DNA from 2 places in the Streptomyces sp. NPDC088707 genome. Region 2 is predicted to be linked to the other one. Evidence: riboswitches for the same ligand, from Rfam matches in the RefSeq annotation. Region 2 holds a riboswitch; the other holds the start of a gene.
What was found. A riboswitch is a leader RNA that binds a small molecule or an ion and turns the genes downstream of it on or off. The one in region 2 is predicted to bind S-adenosylmethionine.
Positions count from the first base shown of each region.

Region 1: another riboswitch for S-adenosylmethionine. It lies ahead of thrC (threonine synthase); the one in region 2 lies ahead of ACIP84_RS17210 (aminotransferase class V-fold PLP-dependent enzyme).

Region 1 covers NZ_JBIVLV010000011.1:53,703-57,593, forward strand. Annotated here, with positions in the region: gene ACIP84_RS29370 (hypothetical protein) at 1-653, opposite strand, end outside; gene ACIP84_RS29375 (glucosyl-3-phosphoglycerate synthase) at 692-1,633, opposite strand; SAM riboswitch class I at 1,783-1,980, shown strand; gene thrC (threonine synthase) at 1,974-3,284, shown strand; gene ACIP84_RS29385 (MoaD/ThiS family protein) at 3,299-3,574, shown strand.
Region 2 covers NZ_JBIVLV010000005.1:161,987-165,877, forward strand. Annotated here, with positions in the region: gene trpD (anthranilate phosphoribosyltransferase) at 126-1,190, shown strand; SAM riboswitch class IV at 1,278-1,394, shown strand; gene ACIP84_RS17210 (aminotransferase class V-fold PLP-dependent enzyme) at 1,648-3,090, shown strand; gene ACIP84_RS17215 (Lrp/AsnC family transcriptional regulator) at 3,160-3,441, opposite strand; gene ACIP84_RS17220 (rhomboid family intramembrane serine protease) at 3,438-3,891, opposite strand, start outside.

The sequences.
Region 1 (3,891 bases), on a different contig from region 2:
CAGATGTTGCCGACGGCCACCTGTGCGTCCGTCCCCGAGGTGCCCGCGAACGCCGCCGTCACGTCCGACTCGCCCGTGTAGTAGTGCGGGCCGTCGGTGTCGGCCGGGTCGGCGACCATGCTGTCGATCGAGACCGGGGTCGCGGCGCCGGTGCCGACCCTGATCACCGGGGCGGTCGTCGTGGGGTCGCCGGGCGAGCGCTCGACGTCGGCGCCGGAGATGTCGCAGCGCTTCAGCTGCGCCCCGCTCGGGCCCTTGTACGTGCCGTCGTTGCCGCCCCAGAAGAGCCGGGCGTACGCCACCTCCGCGCCCGCCGGGATCCGCACCCGGCCGGTGCTGGAGCCGTACGCGCTCCCCAGGGCGCCGGCGTCGAGCCGCCGCATCACGAAGGTGTCGTCGTTGTCCGCGCCCTGGCCGGTCGCCGCGAGCGCACAGCGGGCGGCCAGGTCGGCGGGGGCGGTCGGACAGCCCATGACCGTGTTCCCGATGGTCGTGAAGTCGCCGTACAGCGATTCGCCGTACCGCTTGCCGAACGGCTCGACCACGTCCGCCGCGGCCGGCCCCGCCGCGGTGAACGCGAGCGAGCCCGCCGTCAGTCCGACGGCCACGACGGCCGCGAGCACCCTGCCCAGGTGATGTTGTCTGAAGCGCATAAAAGGGCAATGTAGGCAAAACAGATCATCATGGGGCGTTACGCCACGCGGCGGCGGGCGTACTCCACGATGTCGGCCATCGGTGGCCGCTCCTCCGTGTCCACCGCGTACGTCCGCGGCTCGAAGCCCTTCTCGCCCCGCTCGAACTGCGTCAGCAGAGGCCGCACCAGATGTCCCCGCGAGAGCCGCAGCTGCGCCGTCCGGTAGATCGCCGCCGCCATCCGGCCCAGCGCCTGCCCGTCCTGGTGCCGGTGCTTGCGCACCCCCACGTCCACCTGCGCGAGCGCGTCCAGACCCACCGTGTGCAGCGCGTCCACGAGCAGCCCGAGCTCCACCCCGTAACCGACCGGGAAGGGCAGCCGTTCGAGCAGGGACCGGCGCGCCGCGTACTCGCCGCCCAGCGGCTGTACGAGGCCGGCCAGCTGCGGCCAGTGCAGATTGAGCAGAGGGCGGGCCACGAGCTCCGTCACCCGACCCCCTTGACCAGGGGTGTCTCCGAACGGGCGGTCGTACATCGCCTTCACGAAGTCCACGTCCGGGTCGGTGAGCAGCGGGCCCACGATCCCCGACACGAAGTCCGCCGAGAAGTCCCGCAGGTCCGCGTCGACGAAGCACACCACGTCCCCCGTGGTCACCATCAGCGACCGCCACAGGACCTCGCCCTTGCCCGGCACGGCCGGTATCCGGGGGAGTATCGCGTCCCGCGCGACCACCCGCGCCCCGGCCGCCGCCGCCACCACCGCCGTACGGTCCGTGGAGCCCGAGTCGATCACCACCAGCTCGTCGACGAGCGGTACCGCCTCCGACATGAGCTCGCGCCGGATCACGGCGACGATGTCACCCACCGTCGCCTCCTCGTTCAGCGCCGGCAGGACGACGCTGACCTTCGTGTTCCGCTTCGCGGCGAGGATCCGCTCCAGCGGCCGGTCCGCCACGGACCAGGACCGCCGGTCCAGCCAGCGCTCCACCTCTTCCAGCACGTGATCTCCATCTCGCGGTTCGGACGGCCGGTCCAAGCGTCCGGGCCTTCGGTTACAGTCTTGAACAACGCGGATGCCCGATGCACGTCGGGGTGCCGCCCGCGTCGGAGCGCAGGAACGAAAGTCCACCGCGCTTCACAATCGAATACCGCTCATCCAGAGGGGCAGAGGGAAACGGCCCGTTGAAGCCCCGGCAACCCTCCAGTCGGTTTGTCTCGCCCACCCGTCTCCCGGCCACCACCCCAGGTGGAGCCCTGACGGGCACAGCTTTCATGCGCGAGGCCCCCGGCTAGGGAAGGTGCCAAATCCGTCTCATGACGAAAAATTCGTCATGGGAAAGATGAGGAGAAAGGGCCTCGCCTCCATGGCTGTACAGACTGCTACCCCCGCCACCTCGGTCGACCTCGGTCCCGCGTCCGGACTCTCCTGTCGCGAATGCGGTGAAGTCTTCCCGCTCGGCCCGATCTTCGCCTGCGAACTCTGTTTCGGACCGCTCGAAGTCGCGTACGACCTCCCCACCGGTGACCCCGAGGCACTGCGCAAGCAGATCGAGGCCGGCCCCGCCAACATCTGGCGCTACGCCCCGCTGCTGCCCGTCCCCGCCGACGTCGCCGACAAGCCCAACCTGAACCCGGGCTGGACCAAGCTCGTCCAGGCCGACAACCTCGCCCGCGAGATCGGCGTCGCCCCCGGCAAGCTCTTCGTCAAGGACGACTCCGGCAACCCGACCCACTCCTTCAAGGACCGGGTCGTCGCCCAGGCCATCGAGGCCGCCCGCGCCTTCGGCTTCACCACCCTCTCCTGCTCCTCCACCGGCAACCTGGCCGGCGCCGTCGGCGCCGCCGCCGCCCGCGCCGGCTTCCGCTCCTGCGTGTTCATCCCGCACGACCTGGAGCAGGGCAAGGTCGTCATGGCCGGTGTCTACGGCGGTGACCTCGTCGCCATCGAGGGCAACTACGACGACGTCAACCGCTTCTGCTCCGAGCTCATCGGCGACCCGCTGGGCGAGGGCTGGGGCTTCGTCAACGTCAACCTCCGCCCGTACTACGGCGAGGGCTCCAAGACGCTGGCGTACGAGATCTGCGAGCAGCTCGGCTGGGTCATCCCCGACCAGCTCGTCATCCCGATCGCCTCCGGCTCCCAGCTCACGAAGATCGACAAGGGTCTCCAGGAGCTCGTCAAGCTGGGCCTCGTCGAGGACAGGCCGTACAAGATCTTCGGCGCGCAGGCCGAGGGCTGCTCCCCGGTGTCGGTGGCCTTCAAGGCCGGCCACGACGTCGTACGGCCCCAGAAGCCGAACACGATCGCCAAGTCGCTCGCGATCGGCAACCCGGCCGACGGCCCGTACGTCCTCGACATCGCCCGCCGCACCGGCGGCGCCGTGGAGGACGTGAACGACGAGCAGGTCGTGGACGCGATCAAGCTGCTCGCGCAGACCGAGGGCATCTTCGCCGAGACCGCGGGCGGCGTGACCGTCGGCGTCACGAAGAAGCTCGTCGAGAACGGGCTGATCGACCCGAACCTCACGACCGTCGTCCTCAACACCGGCGACGGACTCAAGACCCTGGACGCGGTGGCCGACACCTCTCAGGCGACCGTCACCATCCGCCCGAGCCTGGACGCGTTCCGCGACGCCGGCCTGGCCCTCTGAAAGGTTTCGAAGACATGGCCGTGAACGTCCGCATCCCCACCATCCTCCGCACCTACACGGGCGGTCAGTCCGAGGTCCAGGCCGAGGGCGCGACCCTCGCCGAGGTCATCGCGGACCTGGAGAAGAACCACACGGGCATCGCCGCCCGCGTCCTGGACGACCAGGGCAAGCTGCGCCGCTTCGTCAACGTCTACGTGAACGACGACGACGTGCGCTTCGAGCAGGGCCTGGAGACGGCCACCCCGGCCGGCGCCGGCGTCTCGATCATCCCGGCCGTCGCCGGAGGCTGACCGTCGAACTCGGTGCCGGAGGCTGTGGGCCTTCGCGGGCCCACCGGTTGTCCCCGTCTTTCTTAATTGCCCCTTCCGCGCCATAAAGCGGAAGGGGCAATTCTGCATGGTTGAGCGCGGTAGAGTTGGGGAAGTCCCCTCCGCTGCTCATGCCAGGCGCATATGAGAATGCGTCCCCGCGCGACAAGAAGCAGCCAAAGTGTGTGCGCGTTGTGTACCTTCTGCGCGCTTTGCCGGGCCCGACTTGCCCGGTCATCCAAGGGAATCTCCCCAATTCGCCTTTCCGTGGCGCCCAGAATTCTCGCTCGATTGACCTG
Region 2 (3,891 bases):
ACTTCCCGACTTTCGACAAGTCGCCACGGTGAGAGCCCCGTCCATTCGATGGACGGGGCTCTTCGCCGTCCACGGGGGTCGATAGGGTGGAGCCCTAGCCGTCACCGGACTGACCAGGAGCTGCCATGAGCGCTGCGACCCCCGCTGGAGGACCTACGTCGGCGGGCCGCTCCTGGCCCGTCGTCCTGGACGGTCTGCTGTCCGGCCGCGACCAGAGCGCGGAGGACACCGCCTGGGCCATGGACCGGATCCTCCGCGGCGAGGCCACCGACGCCCAGATCGCCGGCTTCGTCGTGGCCCTGCGCGCCAAGGGCGAGACCGTCGAGGAGATCACCGGCCTCGTCCGCACCATGTACGAGCACGCGAACACGATCGAGGTGCCCGGCGCCACCGTCGACATCGTGGGCACCGGCGGCGACGGCGCCAAGACCGTCAACATCTCCACGATGTCGGCGATCGTCGTGGCCGGCACCGGCGCCAAGGTCGTCAAGCACGGCAACCGGGCCGCGTCCTCCGCCTCCGGCGCCTCCGACGTCCTGGAGAAGCTCGGCGTCAACCTGGACCTGACCCCGAAGCGGGTCGTCGAGGTCGCCGAGGAGGCCGGGATCACCTTCTGCTTCGCCGTGAAGTTCCACCCGGCGCTGCGCCATGTGGCGACGGCCCGCAAGGAGCTCGGCATCCGGACCGTCTTCAACTTCCTCGGTCCGCTCACCAATCCGGCCCGCGTCCGGTCCCAGGCGACCGGTGTCGCCGACGCCCGGGTGGCCCCCATCGTCGCCGGGGTGCTCGCCGAGCGCGGCTCCTCCGCGCTCGTCTTCCGCGGCGACGACGGCCTCGACGAGCTGACCACCACCGCCACCTCGCGGGTCTGGGTGGTCCGCGACGGTGCGGTGCGGGAGGAGGCCTTCGACCCCCGGGACGTCGGCATCGACCTCGTCCCCGTGGAGGCGCTGCGCGGCGCGGACGCCTCGTACAACGCCGACGTGGCCCGCCGGCTGCTCGCGGGGGAGACCGGTCCGGTACGGGACGCGGTGCTGCTCAACTCGGCGGCGGCGCTGACCGCGCTCGCGCCGGGGGAGGGCACCCTGGTGGAGCAGATCCGCGCCGGCATGGAGAAGGCCGCGGAGGCCATCGACTCCGGCGAGGCCCGCCGGGCCCTGGAGCGCTGGGTCGCCGCCAGCAACGCCTGACCTCCGCACGGCGCACGCCCACGACCCCGGTCCAGTATGCGGACCGGGGTCTTGCGCTTCGGCGATCATGTGGCAGGATGCTCTACAGGTCACGAGTGACAGCGTTTTGGCCCCGGCTTGCTGTCCGGCAACCCTCCGTCCGTGGCGGGGTGCCCCGGGTGATGACCAGGCCGTAGGCAGCGAGGTCTACGGCAAGCGCGGACCCCTCGAACACCAGGGGTCCTGGTCTCTCGAGGAGCTTTTTCCGTGAGCAAGCGAATGCGATAGGGCGAGTACGCCCCTTCTTCACCCTCGGATCATCGGATCAGGGTCACTTCCGCGTACCCCGTGTACCCCTGAGTCTCCCCGTGCACCTGTGCACCCGTGTCTTCCGAGGCCTCTCACCCGTACCCCGCCCTCTCCGGCCGCGTACGGGATCACCGAAGCCATTCCGCACCGCCCGCCGGGAGATACCGCCATGTCCGCACGCCCTGACGCCGTCGCCACCGCCGAGACCGCCGCCACCCCCGCCGCCACCCTCGTCGAGACCGCTTCCGCCGAGACCGCCGCCGAATCGGCCGATCCCTGCTGCGCCGCCCCGCTCCCGGTGCTCGGCCGGGACGTCACCGTCCCGCTCGTCACCGGCGGCGAGGTGACCTACGCGGCGCTCGACTACGCGGCCAGCGCCCCCGCTCTCCAGCGGGTGTGGGACGACGTCGCCGCGTACGCCCCCTACTACGGCAGCGTCCACCGCGGCGCCGGGTACCTCTCCCAGCTCTCCACCGACCTCTTCGAGAACAGCCGCGTCACCGTCGCCGAGTTCCTCGACTGCCGCCCCGGCGACCAGGTCGTCTTCACCCGCTCCACCACCGACTCGCTCAACCTGCTCGCCGCCACGCTCCCGGCCGACTGCCAGGTCTTCGTCTTCGAGACCGAGCACCACGCCTCGCTGCTGCCCTGGCGGGACGCCCGCGTCACCTACCTCAACGCCCCGCGCACCCCGGAGCAGGCCGTCGCCACCCTGGAGCGGGCGCTCGCCGACCGCGACCCCTACGGCCCCGCCCTGGTCTGCGTCACCGGCGCCTCCAACGTCACCGGTGAGCTGTGGCCGGTGAAGGAGCTCGCCGCCGCCGCGCACGCCCACGGCGCCCGGATCGTGCTCGACGCCGCCCAGCTCGCGCCCCACCACCCGGTCTCGGTCCAGGAGCTCGACGTGGACTGGATCGCCTTCTCCGGGCACAAGCTGTACGCGCCCTTCGGCTCCGGCGTCCTCGCGGGCCGCGCCGACTGGCTGCAGGACTCCGAGCCCTACCTCGCGGGCGGCGGCGCCTCCCGCAAGGTGGCCCGTCGGGCCGACGGCGGTGTGGACGTGGAGTGGCACACCACCGCGGCCCGGCACGAGGCAGGTTCCCCGAACGTCATCGGCGTCTACTCCATCGCCTCCGCCTGCAAGGCGCTCACCGAGGCCGGCTTCGACACCCTCGTCGAGCGTGAGCGGCACCTGATCGCCAAGGTCCGGGAGGGACTCGCCGAGGTCCCCGAGGTCAAGGTGCTCTCGCTGTTCGGCGACGACGCGCCGCGCGTCGGCGTCATCTCCTTCGTCGTGGAGGGCTGGAACAGCTCCCACTTCGCCGCCGCGCTCTCCGCCGAGTACGGCATCGGCGTCCGCGACGGTCTCTTCTGCGCCCACCCGCTGGTCCGCACGCTGCTCGGCAGCGACCCGCAGGACCCGGGCGAGTGCGGCGCCCCCGAGGCGGCCCCGGGGGAGAGGTCGCTCAACGCCATCCGGGTGAGCTTCGGCGCCGGTACGCCGGACGAGCACGTGGAGCGTTTCGTCGGCGCCGTGAAGGAGCTCGTCCGCGACGGCGCGCAGTGGAAGTACCGTACCGAGGACGGCCGCTGCGTCCCCGATCGCGGCTGATCACTCACTCGTACGGGTGAAGGGGGCCTCCCAGCGGGAGGCCCCCTTCAGCATGCCGTGAACGCGGTCTCAGGACTCCAGACCGATGGCGAAGGCCGCCTCCAGATCGTGCTGGGAGTACGTACGGAAGGCGACATGCGTGTCCGTGGCCTCGACGCCCGGGATCTTGCTGATGCTGCCGGGGATGACGTCCGCCAGGTCGTCGTGACGGGGCACGCGGACCATGGCGATGAGGTCGTAGGTGCCGGTCACCGAGAAGACCTCGCTGACGCTGTCGAGCCCGGCGATCGACTCGGCGATCTCGGGGATGCGGTCCACGCTGGTCTTGATGAGCACGATCGCGGTGATCACGGCTGGCTTTCTCCCTCGGTCGCCGCGGTTGGGGCTTTCACTCTATCCCCACCCCGGTAGCGCCCCCAGGCGTAGAGGAAGCCGACGGAGAAGCCCACCACATGGGCCAGATAGGCGACGCCCGGACCGGCGCCGGCCGCCCGCGCCGCCAGCCACTGCAGCACGAACCAGAAGATCAGCACGATCCAGGCCGGGAAGCGCAGCGGCAGGAAGAAGAGGAACGGGAAGAGACTGGTGACCCGGGAGCGCGGGAAGAGGAAGAGAAAGGCCCCGAGCACCCCGGAGATCGCCCCGGACGCCCCGACCAGGGTCTGCTCGCTGTTCGCGTGCGCCACCGCGTACCCGAGCAGCGCGAGGTAGCCCGTGCCCAGGTAGAAGAGGGCGAACTCGACGGGACCCATGCGCTCCTCGGCCATGGCCCCGAAGACGTACAGGAACAGCATGTTTCCC